Regions from separate parts of the Citrobacter werkmanii genome, predicted to be linked through region 1. Evidence: predicted binding sites of a transcription regulator. Region 1 holds the regulator's gene; the other holds the start of a gene.
What was found. The regulator LexA, encoded in region 1, represses DNA repair genes until DNA is damaged. The targets are predictions, from matches to a motif close to TNCTGTATGTACATACAGNA.
Positions count from the first base shown of each region.

Region 2: metR (HTH-type transcriptional regulator MetR) is a predicted target of LexA. The motif match lies at 3,860-3,879, and genes of this name have one in related genera.

Region 1 is NZ_CP044101.1:535,565-542,911, reverse strand. Features, by position in the region: gene dinF (MATE family efflux transporter DinF) at 17-1,342, opposite strand; gene lexA (transcriptional repressor LexA) at 1,474-2,082, opposite strand; gene FOB24_RS03265 (diacylglycerol kinase) at 2,193-2,561, opposite strand; gene plsB (glycerol-3-phosphate 1-O-acyltransferase PlsB) at 2,733-5,153, shown strand; gene ubiA (4-hydroxybenzoate octaprenyltransferase) at 5,208-6,080, opposite strand; gene ubiC (chorismate lyase) at 6,094-6,591, opposite strand; gene malM (maltose operon protein MalM) at 6,772-7,347, opposite strand, start outside.
Region 2 is NZ_CP044101.1:279,074-286,420, forward strand. Features, by position in the region: gene rhtB (homoserine/homoserine lactone efflux protein) at 1-64, opposite strand, end outside; gene pldB (lysophospholipase L2) at 175-1,191, shown strand; gene yigL (sugar/pyridoxal phosphate phosphatase YigL) at 1,207-2,007, shown strand; gene FOB24_RS02035 (carboxylate/amino acid/amine transporter) at 2,088-2,987, shown strand; gene metR (HTH-type transcriptional regulator MetR) at 2,875-3,828, opposite strand; gene metE (5-methyltetrahydropteroyltriglutamate--homocysteine S-methyltransferase) at 4,064-6,325, shown strand; gene FOB24_RS02050 (dienelactone hydrolase family protein) at 6,380-7,186, opposite strand.

The sequences.
Region 1 (7,347 bases):
TCAGAATTTTTAACCGTCAGGCTTCAACAAACCACGTCCCGTTGCGCCAGTGACGCCTCCAGATAAAGGCCAGTGAAAGCCCGCGCAGGGCGAGAAACACGGTGAGTGCCAGCCACAAACCGTGGTTACCCAGCAGCGGTAAAGCCAGTAACGTTAATGCGAATCCCACGGCGGCAACGGCCATGCTGTTGCGCATTTCTGCAGCCCGTGTTGCGCCAATAAACATACCGTCCAGCAAATAACACCAGACGCCAACCAGCGGCAAAATCACCTGCCAGATAAGATAGCGATCGGCCAGCAGTTGAATCTGCGGGAGCGAGGTTAGCAACGCTATAATGTGCTCGCCAAACAGGGCATAAACCAGCGAAAACAGAATCGCCACAAGACCGGACTGTCGACAGGCTGCGCGCCAGACATCCAGTAACTGGCTGCCATCCCGTGCGCCATAGGCCTGACCAGAATGCGCTTCAACGGCGTAGGCAAACCCGTCCAGCGCGTAGGCGGTAAAGGTCAGCAGGGTCATCAGAACGGCATTTACCGCAATGATATCGCTCCCCAGGCGCGCGCCCAGCACCGTAATGGCACCAAAACAGAGCTGCAGCAACAGCGAGCGCAGCATAATGTCACGGTTAAGCGCCAGTAAGCGGCGGAAATTGCCACGCCAGGCCTGTTTCAACATTGCCAGCGAAATTCCGCGCATATGCAGGACTTTGCGTACCATTAACAGACCGATCAGCAAGGTGGCATATTCGGCGGTGACCGTCGCCAGCGCCGCGCCCTGCACGTTCATATGCAGGCCCATCACCAGCCATAAGTCGAGCACAATATTGAGAACATTACCGACAATCAGCAGGATAACCGGCGCCCGCGCATACTGAACGCCAAGCAGCCAGCCGAGCAGCACCAGATTCGCCAGAGACGCGGGTGCGCTTAACCAACGGATTTCCAGGAAACGTCGGGCCTGCTCCAGTACCGCTTCACTTCCCCCGACAATATGCAGAGCCAGATCGATAATCGGCGTACGAAACAGTGCGATAAGCAGCCCCGCCCCCAGCGCCAGCATTAGCGGTTGCACCAGCGCACGCGCCAGTGCCTGCGGATCTTTCGCGCCAAATGCCTGGGCGGTAAGACCTGTGGTGCTCATACGTAAAAAAAGCAGCAGCATAAAGAGAAAACTGGTCGCGGTGGCGCCAACGGCAACGCCGCCAAGATAGACCGGACTATCCAGATGACCAATGACCGCGGTATCGACCAATCCCAGCAAGGGAACGGTGATATTGGAGAAGATCATCGGTAAGGCAAGACGCCAGAGTGCTTTGTCGGAGGAGGTAAAGAAAGGCATGAAATGGAGCCTGAAAAGAAGTTAGAGGTACTGGAAGATGTTGCCCTGGCCCGGTAAGCGCAGCGCCACCGGGCGAGTTGCCGGATGGCGACGCAAACGTCTTATCCGGCCTACAGGGACTCAACAGAGTATTACAGCCATTCCCCGTTACGAATGACGCCTACCGCCAGCCCTTCAATAGTGAAGTTTTGCTCGCGCAGGTCGACCACAATGGGTTTGAATTCGCTGTTTTCTGGCAGGAGTTCAACCTTGTTGCCCTGTTTTTTCAGGCGCTTCACCGTCACTTCGTCGTCAATGCGTGCGACAACAACCTGACCGTTACGCACATCCTGTGTTTTATGCACGGCCAGCAAATCACCGTCCATAATCCCGATGTCTTTCATCGACATACCGCTGACGCGCAGCAGAAAATCGGCGTTCGGTTTGAACAGTGAAGGATCGACCTGATAATGGCCTTCGATGTGTTGCTGCGCCAGAAGTGGCTCACCTGCCGCAACGCGACCGACAAGCGGTAAACCTTCTTCTTCTTCCTGCAACAGACGAATACCACGCGATGCGCCGGATACAATTTCCAGCACGCCTTTACGCGCCAGCGCTTTCAGATGTTCTTCAGCAGCGTTTGGGGAACGGAACCCCAAACGCTGCGCGATCTCCGCACGCGTCGGTGGCATACCTGTCTGGCTAATGTGATCTCTAATAAGATCAAACACCTCTTGCTGCCTGGCCGTTAACGCTTTCATTCCGCCCCCTGGGTGTATATACAGTTATGCTGTGAGTATATACAGCTAAAGGTGATTTTGGAACCGCAAACTGCGCAAAAAAACAGGAGAATGATGAAGTTGTGGAATCTTTATCGCAAATGCGACCACAACAGGATGCCCCAGGTGATCAAGGCGACAAAAATCGACAGCAATACCGCCGCCGACCCCATGTCTTTCGCACGACCAGACAGTTCGTGGTACTCGGAACCGATACGATCAACCACCGCCTCAATCGCACTATTGAGGATTTCAACGATCATCACCAGCATCACGGAACCAATCAGCAACACGCGCGTAATGGCGTCGACGTCCAGCCAGCAGGCGATGGCAACGCCTAGCAGAACGGCAACGCTTTCCTGACGAAATGCCGCCTCATTAATCCATGCGGCGCGAAAACCTTTCCAGGAATAGCCTGCAGCTTTGATAATTCGGGTGAATCCAGTGGTATTATTGGCCATCAAAAAGAACCTTTTTACATTATTAGCGTCAATGTCATTGTAACGTTACCCCGTTTGTTTCAGGGTGTGGCAAAGCAGCGCGAAGTATGACCGGATACACCAGAAATTCACTAAACTTTCTGATATCCTTGCAGCGCATTTGCATTATTAACCAGAGGCTTTACATCGTTTATGTCCGGCTGGCCACGAATTTACTACAAATTACTGAATTTACCATTAAGCGTACTGGTAAAAAGCAAGTCTATTCCGGCGGAACCCGCACCGGAATTGGGGCTCGATACTTCTCGCCCCATTATGTACGTCCTACCGTACAACTCCAAAGCAGACTTGCTGACGCTGCGCGCCCAATGTCTGGCGCACGATCTCCCGGATCCCCTGGAACCGCTGGAGATAGACGGAACTCTACTGCCGCGCTACGTGTTTATTCACGGCGGCCCACGTGTCTTCACCTATTACACGCCAAAAGAAGAGTCTATTAAGCTGTTCCATAACTACCTCGACTTGCATCGCAGCAATCCAGACCTGGATGTGCAGATGGTGCCGGTTTCGGTAATGTTTGGCCGTGCGCCTGGACGTGAAAAAGGCGAGGTCAACCCGCCGCTGCGTATGCTGAACGGCGTACAAAAATTCTTTGCTGTGTCCTGGCTGGGTCGCGACAGCTTTGTCCGCTTCTCCCCGTCGGTTTCCCTGCGTCGCATGGCGGATGAACACGGTACAGATAAAATTATCGCCCAGAAGCTGGCGCGCGTAGCGCGTATGCACTTTGCTCGCCAGCGCCTGGCCGCAGTCGGTCCGCGCCTCCCTGCCCGTCAGGATCTGTTTAACAAGCTGTTGGCCTCAAAAGCTATCGCGCGCGCGGTAGAAGATGAAGCGCGCAGTAAAAAAATCTCCCACGAAAAAGCGCAGCAAAATGCGATAGCGCTGATGGAAGAGATTGCCGCCAACTTCTCCTACGAGATGATCCGTCTGACAGACCGTATTCTGGGCTTTACCTGGAACCGTCTGTATCAGGGGATTAACGTTCATAATGCAGAGCGTGTACGCCAGTTGGCGCACGATGGCCACGAAATCGTCTATGTTCCGTGCCACCGCAGCCATATGGACTATATGCTGCTGTCGTACGTGCTGTATCATCAGGGTCTGGTTCCGCCGCACATCGCGGCAGGCATCAACCTGAATTTCTGGCCAGCAGGTCCGATCTTCCGCCGCCTGGGCGCGTTCTTTATTCGTCGTACCTTCAAGGGCAACAAGCTTTATTCCACCGTTTTCCGCGAATACCTGGGCGAGTTGTTCAGCCGCGGCTACTCGGTTGAGTACTTTGTCGAAGGCGGTCGTTCACGTACTGGTCGTTTGCTCGACCCGAAAACCGGCACGCTGTCGATGACCATTCAGGCGATGCTGCGCGGCGGTACGCGTCCGATTACCCTCGTACCGATCTACATCGGCTACGAGCACGTCATGGAAGTGGGCACGTATGCGAAAGAACTGCGGGGCGCGACGAAAGAGAAAGAGAGCCTGCCGCAAATGCTGCGTGGCTTAAGCAAGCTGCGTAATCTGGGTCAGGGTTACGTTAACTTTGGCGAGCCGATGCCGTTGATGACTTACCTCAACCAGCACGTGCCGGAGTGGCGTGAATCTATCGATCCTATCGAGTCTATCCGTCCTGCCTGGCTGACGCCGACGGTAAATAACATTGCCGCCGATCTGATGGTACGCATTAACAACGCAGGCGCGGCCAACGCCATGAACCTGTGCTGTACCGCGTTACTGGCTTCCCGCCAGCGCTCTCTGACCCGTGAGCAGTTGACTGAACAACTCGATTGCTATCTGAGTCTGCTGCGCAACGTACCGTATGCCCCGGATGCGACGGTTCCTGCGCAGAGCGCCAGTGAACTAATTGACCATGCCTTGCAGATGAACAAGTTTGAGGTCGAGAAAGACACCATTGGCGACATCATCATTCTGCCGCGCGAGCAGGCGGTATTGATGACGTACTACCGCAACAACATTGCGCATATGCTGGTTCTGCCTTCGTTAATGGCGGCCATCGTAACCCAGCATCGTCATATTTCACGCGCTGCGCTGCTGCAGCATATTGAAGCGCTATACCCAATGCTGAAAGCGGAGCTGTTTCTGCGCTGGGAGCGTGACGAACTCGCTGGCGTGATCGACGAACTGGCCAGCGAAATGCAGCGCCAGGGACTCATCACCCTGGACGATGACGAACTGCATATCAATCCGGCCCGCTCCCGTACGCTACAACTGCTGGCGGCGGGTGCTCGTGAGACGTTGCAGCGCTACGCTATTACCTTCTGGCTACTGAGCGCTAACCCATCTATCAACCGTGGTACGCTGGAGAAAGAGAGCCGCACCGTGGCTCAGCGTCTTTCTGTCCTGCACGGCATTAACGCGCCGGAATTCTTCGACAAGGCCGTGTTCAGCTCTCTGGTGCTGACGCTGCGTGACGAGGGATATATCAGCGATACCGGAGATGCCGAACCGGAAGAGACGATGAAGATCTATCAGATGCTGGCCGAACTGGTCACGTCGGATGTGCGTCTGACCATCGAGAGCGCCACACAAGGCGAGTAAGCATAAAAAAACCGGTCGAAATGACCGGTTTTTATTTTGCAGGCTAAGCCAAACTCAAAAATGCCAGTAGCTCATTGCCAGGCCTAAGAACAGCACCAGACCAACATAGTTATTGTTCATAAACGCTTTAAAGCAGGCGTCACGTTCACGGTTGACGATCAGTTTCTGCTGATACACAAACAGCGCCCCAGCCACTAACAGAGACCAGTAATAGCCCAGCCCCAACCCGTTTAACCAGCCCACCAGCGCCATCAGCACCAGCACGCCCACCTGCAGAATACCAATAATCAGCTTGTCGTTCTGGCCGAACAGAATCGCGGTCGATTTAATACCGATCTTCAGGTCATCATCGCGGTCAACCATTGCATACTGCGTATCATAGGCCACCGCCCAGAGGATATTGGCGAGGAACATCAGCCAGCAGCTCAGCGGTACGGACTCGCTCACGGCGGCGAACGCCATCGGGATCGACCAGCCAAACGCCGCCCCCAGCACCACCTGCGGCAGATGCGTATAGCGCTTCATAAACGGGTAAACCCACGCCAGCGCTAATGCCGCAACGGACAACAAAATGGTCATCGTATTAAGCGTCAATACCAGCAGGAAGGCCAGCAATACCAGTACGACAAACAGCGTTCGGGCTTCTTTCTCGGTGACAGCCCCGCTCGGCAGCGGTCGATTCGCAGTACGCTTAACGTGGCCGTCAAACTTCCTGTCGGCATAGTCATTCACCACGCATCCGGCAGCGCGCATTAACCATACGCCGGCGACAAAAACCGCCAGGATCCACAGTTGCGGCATGCCAGGGGTTGCTACCCATAATGCCCACAGCGTAGGCCAGAGCAGCAGTAAGGCGCCGATTGGCTTATCCGTACGCATCAAGCGGTGAAACGCCAGCAGCTTATTCTGCGTCAGACTCCACTCCATCTTTATCTTCCTCTCAGTACAACGGCGATGCAGGCAGAAAAAGCTCGGTAAGCATCAACGGCTTACCGCTCAGCCGCAGGCGGGAACGACGCCCCCACAGCGCTGCATCGCGGCCAATCTCAATAAAATCTCGGGTCAATGTCGATGACGTAAACAGGTAGCGTCCGAGCGGGGTTTTCCCCAGGTTTTGTAAGGCCAGTTCAGGGCCACACAGGGTGGATTCAGGCACCACGGTACGCCCGGCAAGCCAGGGTTCACCATCCGCGCATAACAGGATTTCGCGTAACCAATAGCGGGACTCTTTAGGCAGCAGCGTCAGTTCTTCAGCCACCTCATTTTGCCCAACGAACGCTTCGCGAATCAACGTGACGGTGACTTCTTTGCCCTGCTGCTCAAAACGTTTGGTCATGGAATCTTCCAGTAACAACCAGTCGAGCAGTTGCGGGTCCAGCGCCGGGATCGCATCAAAATAACGCAGCGCACGCAGTTGCGTTAACGCAGGGTGTGGCATGCCTTACTCTCCGATTTATAACCTAAAGGCATTGTATCGCAGAAAAGGCATTACGGGGTGAGCAAACACAATTAAGTGATCGGCAGAGCAACATAAGCGTAACAATTCGCACTGAAGGATAAAAAAAGGTGCGCCAGGAGACGCACCAGTTGTTGCAAAATCAACAATGTGGGGTGATGTTTACCCCTTGCCTTTTACACTGCTGATAAAGGTGGATCGGGCTGATTTGGATCCCAGACGTTCAGCTTCATCAAGCAGCTTCAGCGCTTTATCGACATCGCCTTTCGCCACGGCATCCTTAATCGCCTGATTAAAATAGCTTTCGGTGTCGTTCAGCATCGGCTCACTTTTCTTCACCGGCTGCGGCGCAGGAGCGGCAACCGCTGCTGCCGGAGCAGCATAAGTCACTGCAGGCGCTGCGGTATTGCCGACAGTGACAGGGCCAGGGCCGGAAGAACCGAACAGCGGCCCGACCAACACACTGGAGGACGAGCTGGTTTTGACTTTCAATTTCAACAGACCATCGGTGGTATGACGCGCGATCGGGTCCGGAATATCGGGAACGGCGTTACCGACGCCCTTGGCATAGGCTTTTGCCGGATCAAGCAGGGTCGTGGTCTGCTGGAGGTCTTTATCCGTCGTAAAGACCAGAACATAAAGCTTTTGCTGGCCCAGCGCTGGCGTCAGACGCATTACGCCTTCCAAGCGATCGGCACTCATTACGCCGGGCTCCTGGTAGGTGAAATAGCTGCTGGG
Region 2 (7,347 bases), 260 kb from region 1:
AGCCTGGAGACAAGCTCAAAATAATAGAGGTCAGCAGGTAGGCGAACCACCATTCAAAGGTCATGAGAAACTCCCGGATTGTCTATTTTTATGCCACAATACGCTACTGTCGGTACGTTGTATCAGACATGGCAAAAAAAACGATTTTACTTGGTCAACGAGGCTGGATACCCGATGTTTCAGCAGCAAAAAGACTGGGAAACAAGAGAAAACGCGTTTGCTGCTTTTTCCATGGGACCACTGACAGATTTCTGGCGTCAGCGGGAAGAAGCGGAGTTTACGGGCGTAGATAATGTCCCCGTACATTTTGTGCGCTTTCACGCAGAGAAAAACGATCGCGTCATCGTCGTCTGTCCTGGACGCATTGAAAGCTATGTAAAATACGCTGAACTGGCGTACGACCTGTTTCATTCTGGTTTTGACGTTCTCATTATCGATCACCGTGGCCAGGGGCGTTCCGGCCGTATGCTTTCGGATCCGCATCGCGGTCATGTGGATAACTTTAATGACTATGTCGACGATTTAACCGCTTTCTGGCAGCAGGAAGTGTCACCCGGTCCGTGGAGAAAACGCTATATACTGGCGCATTCTATGGGCGGGGCGATTGCCACGTTGTTCCTGCAGCGTTACCCGAATCAGTGTGATGCCATTGCGCTTTGCGCGCCGATGTTTGGTATTGTGATGCGCTTTCCCGACTGGATGGTGCGTCAAATTCTGGACTGGGCTGAAGGGCATCCACGGATCCGCGAGGGTTATGCCATGGGGACCGGGCGCTGGCGGGCGCTGCCATTCGGGATGAATGCGGTAACCCACAGTCGACAGCGCTATCGGCGCAATCTGCGTTTCTATGCAGATGAACCTCGGCTGCGCGTGGGCGGTCCCACTTACCACTGGGTACGTGAAGGCATTCTGGCGGGTGAACAGGTCCTGGCCGGGGCGGGAGATGACGCGACGCCAACATTGCTTATCCAGGCCGAAGAAGAGCGTTTGGTTGATAACCGTATGCACGATCGCTTTTGTGAACTCCGCGCTGCAGCGGGCCATCCAGTAGAGGGAGGCCAGCCGCTTGTCATCAAAGGCGCGTACCATGAGATCCTTTTTGAAAAGGACGCAATGCGCTCAGTCGCGCTTAACGCTATTGTCGAATTTTTCGACAAGCATAACTCATCCAGCGGAAACCGCTTTGCCTAGAGGTTTAATTTTCTTATGTATCAGGTTGTTGCGTCTGATTTAGACGGTACGCTGCTTTCCCCCGACCATACGTTGTCCCCTTATGCTAAAGAGACACTGAAATTATTGACCGCACGTGGCGTTAACTTCGTGTTTGCGACTGGCCGTCATCATGTTGATGTGGGGCAAATTCGCGATAACCTTGGCATTAAAACCTACATGATCACATCCAACGGCGCGCGCGTGCACGATTCTGCCGGGAATCTGGTGTTTACCCATAACCTGGATCGCGACATTGCCAGCGACCTGTTCGGCGTGGTAAATGCAAATCCGGACATCGTAACCAACGTTTATCGTGATGATGAATGGTTTATGAATCGCCATCGCCCGGACGAAATGCGCTTCTTTAAAGAAGCGGTATTTAACTATTCTCTGTTTGAACCTGCGCTACTGGAGCCTGAAGGCGTCAGCAAAGTGTTTTTTACCACCGATTCTCATGAAAGGCTGCTGCCGCTGGAGCAGGCGATTAACGCCCGCTGGGGCGATCGCGTCAACGTCAGCTTCTCTACGCTTACCTGTCTGGAAGTTATGGCTGGCGGCGTGTCGAAAGGTCATGCGCTGGAAGCAGTGGCGAAAGCGATGGGCTACAGCCTGCAGGACTGCATCGCTTTCGGCGATGGCATGAACGATGCGGAAATGCTCTCCATGGCTGGTAAAGGCTGCATCATGGGCAACGCGCACCAACGCCTGAAAGATCTTCATCCGGAACTGGACGTGATTGGACTCAACGCCGATGATGCCGTGCCGCACTATCTGCGTAAGCTCTTTTTACAGTAACGTCATCGTTCGTTAGTTGACCAGTTGTCAACTAAAAACTTCGCTACAATGGGTGTACCTTTTGTTAAGAGACATCCATTGTGGCGTTACTCATCATTACCACAATTCTGTGGGCCTTTTCCTTTAGCCTGTTTGGCGAGTACCTTGCCGGTCATGTCGATAGCTATTTTGCGGTGCTGGTGCGTGTTGGGCTGGCGGCGCTGGTGTTCCTGCCATTTTTACGCACCCGTGGGCACAGTGTAAAAACGATCGCGCTGTATATGCTGGTAGGGGCCATGCAGCTTGGCATTATGTATATGCTGAGTTTTCACGCCTATCTGTACCTGACAGTTTCAGAACTGCTGCTCTTTACCGTACTGACGCCGCTCTACATTACGCTGATTTATGATCTCATGAGCGGACGTCGTCTGCGCTGGAGCTACGCCTTCAGTGCGTTGCTGGCGGTGATCGGTGCGGGGATCATTCGTTACGACCAGGTGACCAGCCACTTCTGGACCGGCCTGCTGCTGGTACAGTTGTCCAATATCAGCTTTGCCATTGGCATGGTGGGCTACAAGCGTCTGATGGAAACACGGCCAATGCCGCAGCACAACGCCTTCGCCTGGTTTTACATGGGGGCATTTATGGTGGCGATAGTGGCCTGGTCCATGCTGGGTAACGCGCAGAAAATGCCTGCAACTACGCTACAGTGGGGCATCCTGGTGTTTCTTGGCGTGGCGGCGTCCGGCATCGGTTACTTTATGTGGAACTATGGCGCGACGCAGGTGGATGCGGGTACGCTGGGCATCATGAACAATATGCATGTGCCGGCCGGGCTGCTGGTTAACCTGGCTATCTGGCATCAACAGCCTCACTGGCCGAGCTTCATCATTGGTGCGGCTGTGATAGTGGCCTCACTGTGGGTACATCGAAAGTGGGTCGTTCCGCACTCCGCACAAACGGCAGGTGATCGCAGGCGTGATTCCGCGCTGAGCGAATAAACGCTTCCGTGACCGGCTGTCGCTGTTCGCCATCGCGCACGGCGGCGTACAGTCGGCTCCACAATCCATCACCCAGGGTTTTGGTTACCACCAGACCCTGGCGCTCAAAACTCTCCACCACCCAGTGCGGTAAAGCCGCGATACCCATTTTGGCTGCAACCATCTGAATCAGCAGCAGGGTGTTATCCACGCTCTTCAGTGACGGGCTAACGCCCGCAGGCTGCAGGAAATGCCGCCAGACATCCAGCCGACTCCGTTGCACCGGATAAATAAGCAGCGTCTCGCTGGCTAAATCCTCCGGGGTGATTTGCGTTTTGCTGGCCAGCGGATGGTCCGGCGCCAGGACCAGGCGTACTTCAAAATCAAACATCGGCGAGTAGTGCAATCCGCTGCGCGGCAGAATGTCGGAGGTCAACACCAGATCCAATTCATCCTGCTGTAGCGCAGGTTGCGGATCGAACGTCACGCCGGATTTAAAGTCCATTTCCACCTGCGGCCAGTTGGCACGAAAATTCTCCAGCGCGGGCGTCAGCCATTGGATACAGCTGTGGCATTCAATCGCGATGCGTAGCCGGGTTTGCTGCGGTTCGTTGCAGGCCTGCAGCGCGCGACCGATTTGCGGCAACACCTGGTTTGCCAACTGGAGCAAAATTTCGCCCTGCGGCGTAAAGCGCAGAGGCTGACTTTTACGGATAAAAAGACGAAAGCCGAGGCGTTGCTCCAGATCGCTGAACTGGTGAGAAAGGGCGGATTGGGTCTGATGCAACGTCGCCGCTGCGGCTGCCAGCGAACCACTATTCCGCAACGCCTGGAGCGTTTTCAGGTGTTTAATCTCGATCATGAAAGTCCTTCACTTCGGCATGAACAAATTGCGCTTGAGGAATATACAGTAACCGCCAATTATGGATGTGTAAACATCTGGACGGCTAAAATCCTTCGTCTTTTAAATTTATGGTGCGTTGGCTTCGTTTCCTCACCCCAGTCACTTACTTCAGTAAGCTCCTGGGGATGAGCAAACTTGCCGCCTTCCCTAAATTCAAAATCCATAGGATTTACATATAATTAGAGGAAGAAAAATGACAATATTGAATCACACCCTCGGTTTCCCTCGCGTTGGCCTGCGTCGCGAGCTGAAAAAAGCGCAAGAAAGCTACTGGGCGGGAAATTCTTCCCGTGAGGAATTGCTGGCCGTTGGCCGCGAGCTACGCGCCCGCCACTGGGATCAGCAGAAGCAGGCGGGCATTGACCTGCTGCCGGTGGGCGATTTTGCCTGGTACGATCACGTGCTAACCACCAGCCTGCTGCTCGGTAACGTTCCGGCGCGTCATCAAAATAAAGACGGCTCGGTTGATATCGATACCTTATTCCGCATTGGTCGTGGTCGCGCCCCGACGGGTGAGCCAGCGGCGGCGGCAGAAATGACTAAATGGTTTAACACCAACTATCACTACATGGTGCCGGAGTTCACCAAAGGTCAGCAGTTCAAACTGACCTGGACCCAACTGCTGGATGAAGTGGACGAAGCGCTGGCGCTCGGCCACAAGGTGAAGCCTGTACTGCTTGGGCCGGTAACTTACCTGTGGCTGGGGAAAGTGAAGGGCGAACAGTTTGACCGCCTGACCCTGCTCAACGACATTCTGCCGGTTTACCAGCAGGTGCTGGCCGAGCTGGCGAAACGCGGTATTGAGTGGGTACAGATTGATGAACCTGCGCTGGTACTGGAGCTGCCGCAGGTTTGGCTGAACGCCTTCAAACCCGCGTATGACGCGCTGGCAGGGCAGGTAAAATTACTGCTGACCACTTATTTTGAAGGCGTAACGCCGAACCTGGATACCATTACCGCGCTGCCGGTGCAGGGTCTGCACGTTGATTTCGTTCATGGCAAAGATGACGTTGCCGAGCTGCACCAACGCCTGCCTGCCGACTGGCTGCTGTCAGCCGGTTTGGTAAACGGTCGTAACGTCTGGCGCGCCGATCTCAGCGAAAAATATGCACAAATTAAAGACATCGTCGGGAAACGTGCTCTGTGGGTGGCTTCTTCCTGCTCTCTGCTGCACAGCCCAATCGATCTCAGTGTGGAAACCCGCCTTGATGCCGAAGTGAAGAGCTGGTTTGCCTTCGCGCTGCAAAAGTGCGGCGAGCTGGCGCTGCTGCGCGATGCCCTGAACAGCGGCGATACGGCGGCAATTGTGGAATGGAGCGCACCGATCCAGGCGCGTCGTCACTCTACCCGCGTACACAACGCCGCAGTGGAAAAACGTCTGGCGGCGATCACCGCCCAGGACAGCCAGCGCGCCAACGCTTACCCGGTTCGCGCCGAGGCGCAGCGTGCCCGCTTTAATCTACCGGCATGGCCGACCACTACGATCGGTTCATTCCCGCAAACCACCGAAATTCGCGGTCTGCGGCTGGATTTCAAAAAGGGCAACCTGGATGCTGGTCACTACCGTACCGGTATCGCCGAACATATAAAACAGGCGATCGTTGAACAGGAACGTCTGGGCCTCGATGTGCTGGTGCACGGTGAAGCCGAGCGTAATGACATGGTGGAATACTTTGGCGAGCATCTGGATGGTTTTGTCTTTACCCAGAACGGTTGGGTGCAGAGCTATGGTTCTCGCTGCGTGAAGCCGCCGGTGGTAATTGGCGACGTCAGCCGCCCGGAAGCGATCACCGTGGAGTGGGCGAAGTACGCGCAGTCGCTGACCGACAAGCCGGTAAAAGGTATGTTGACCGGTCCGGTGACCATTCTTTGCTGGTCATTCCCGCGTGAAGACGTGACGCGTGAAACCATCGCCAAGCAGATTGCGCTGGCGCTGCGTGATGAAGTGGCGGATCTGGAAGCGGCGGGTATCGGTATTATTCAGATTGATGAACCGGCGCTGCGCGAAGGTCTGCCGTTGCGTCGCAGCGACTGGGCCGCGTATCTGGCGTGGGGGGTAGAAGCCTTCCGCATTAACGCGGCGGTGGCGAAGGATGAAACTCAGATCCACACCCACATGTGTTACTGCGAGTTCAACGACATCATGGATTCCATTGCGGCGCTGGACGCGGATGTGATCACCATTGAGACCTCACGCTCCGACATGGAGTTGCTGGAATCGTTTGAAGAGTTCGACTATCCGAATGAAATTGGGCCGGGTGTCTACGATATTCACTCGCCGAACGTCCCGAGCGTGGAGTGGATTGAGGCCCTGCTGAAGAAGGCGGAGCAGCGTATTCCGGCGGAGCGGCTGTGGGTGAACCCGGACTGCGGCCTGAAAACCCGAGGCTGGCCGGAAACCCGTGCCGCACTGGCGAATATGGTGAAGGCCGCGCAGAACTTGCGTCAGGCTTAAAAACAAAACGGAGGCTAACGCCTCCGTTTTGATGATCGGTTTACCTGGCGATACTTATTTCTTCTCGCCGTATTGCGCGAACCACTCCAGCATTCTCTGCCAGCCATCTTTGGCGGACTCTTCGTGGTAGCTCGGGCGGTAATCGGCATTAAATGCATGCCCGGCATCGGGATAAACCACAATTTCCGCTTTTGCATTAGCGGCGCGTAGCGCCTGACGCATCGTTTCGACGGTAACCTGAGGAATACTGGTGTCCTGACCACCATAAAGCCCCAGAACAGGAGCGTTAAGATCGGTGGCGATATCAACCGGATGTTTCGGCGAGTTGAGGGTCTTATCGCCTACCAGTTTGCCATACCACGCTACCGCTGCTTTTAACTGCGGATTGTGCGCTGCATACAGCCAGGTGATGCGTCCACCCCAGCAAAAACCTGTGATCATTAATCGATGCGCGTCACCGCCGTTGCGGGAGGCCCAACTGGCGACGTGGTCCAGATCGGCCAGTACCTGAGCGTCAGGCACTTTGGCGACAAGGCCGCTGAGCAGCGTGGGGATATCGGCAAAGTCATTGGGATCGCCTTCGCGGAAATAGAGCTCTGGCGCGATAGCCAGATACCCTTCCAGGGCCAGACGGCGGCAAACGTCACGAATGTGTTCATGAATGCCAAAAATCTCCTGCACGACAATGACCACGGGCAGGGGGCCATCGGTCTGTTTTGGTCGTGCGTGATACGCTGGCATATCATCGCCTTGTGAAGGTATGGACGTTACACCGGCGATAATTGCGTTATCCGGTGTGTGAACCGTAGTAGACGTCGGTGGAGATACAGCAGGTGCAAAGCCAGATTGTCGTGTGGTCATGGTATTCTCCGTACCCTTAAATATTCAGCCAAAAAGCGCATTATTAACTATAGACATATGCAACGAACCACATTGCCTTAAACGGTCTATCTTTTGTGCAAGGCGTCCTTACATCACGTCGTTTATGTGATGCGTATCACTATTTCATGGTAATCGAATGC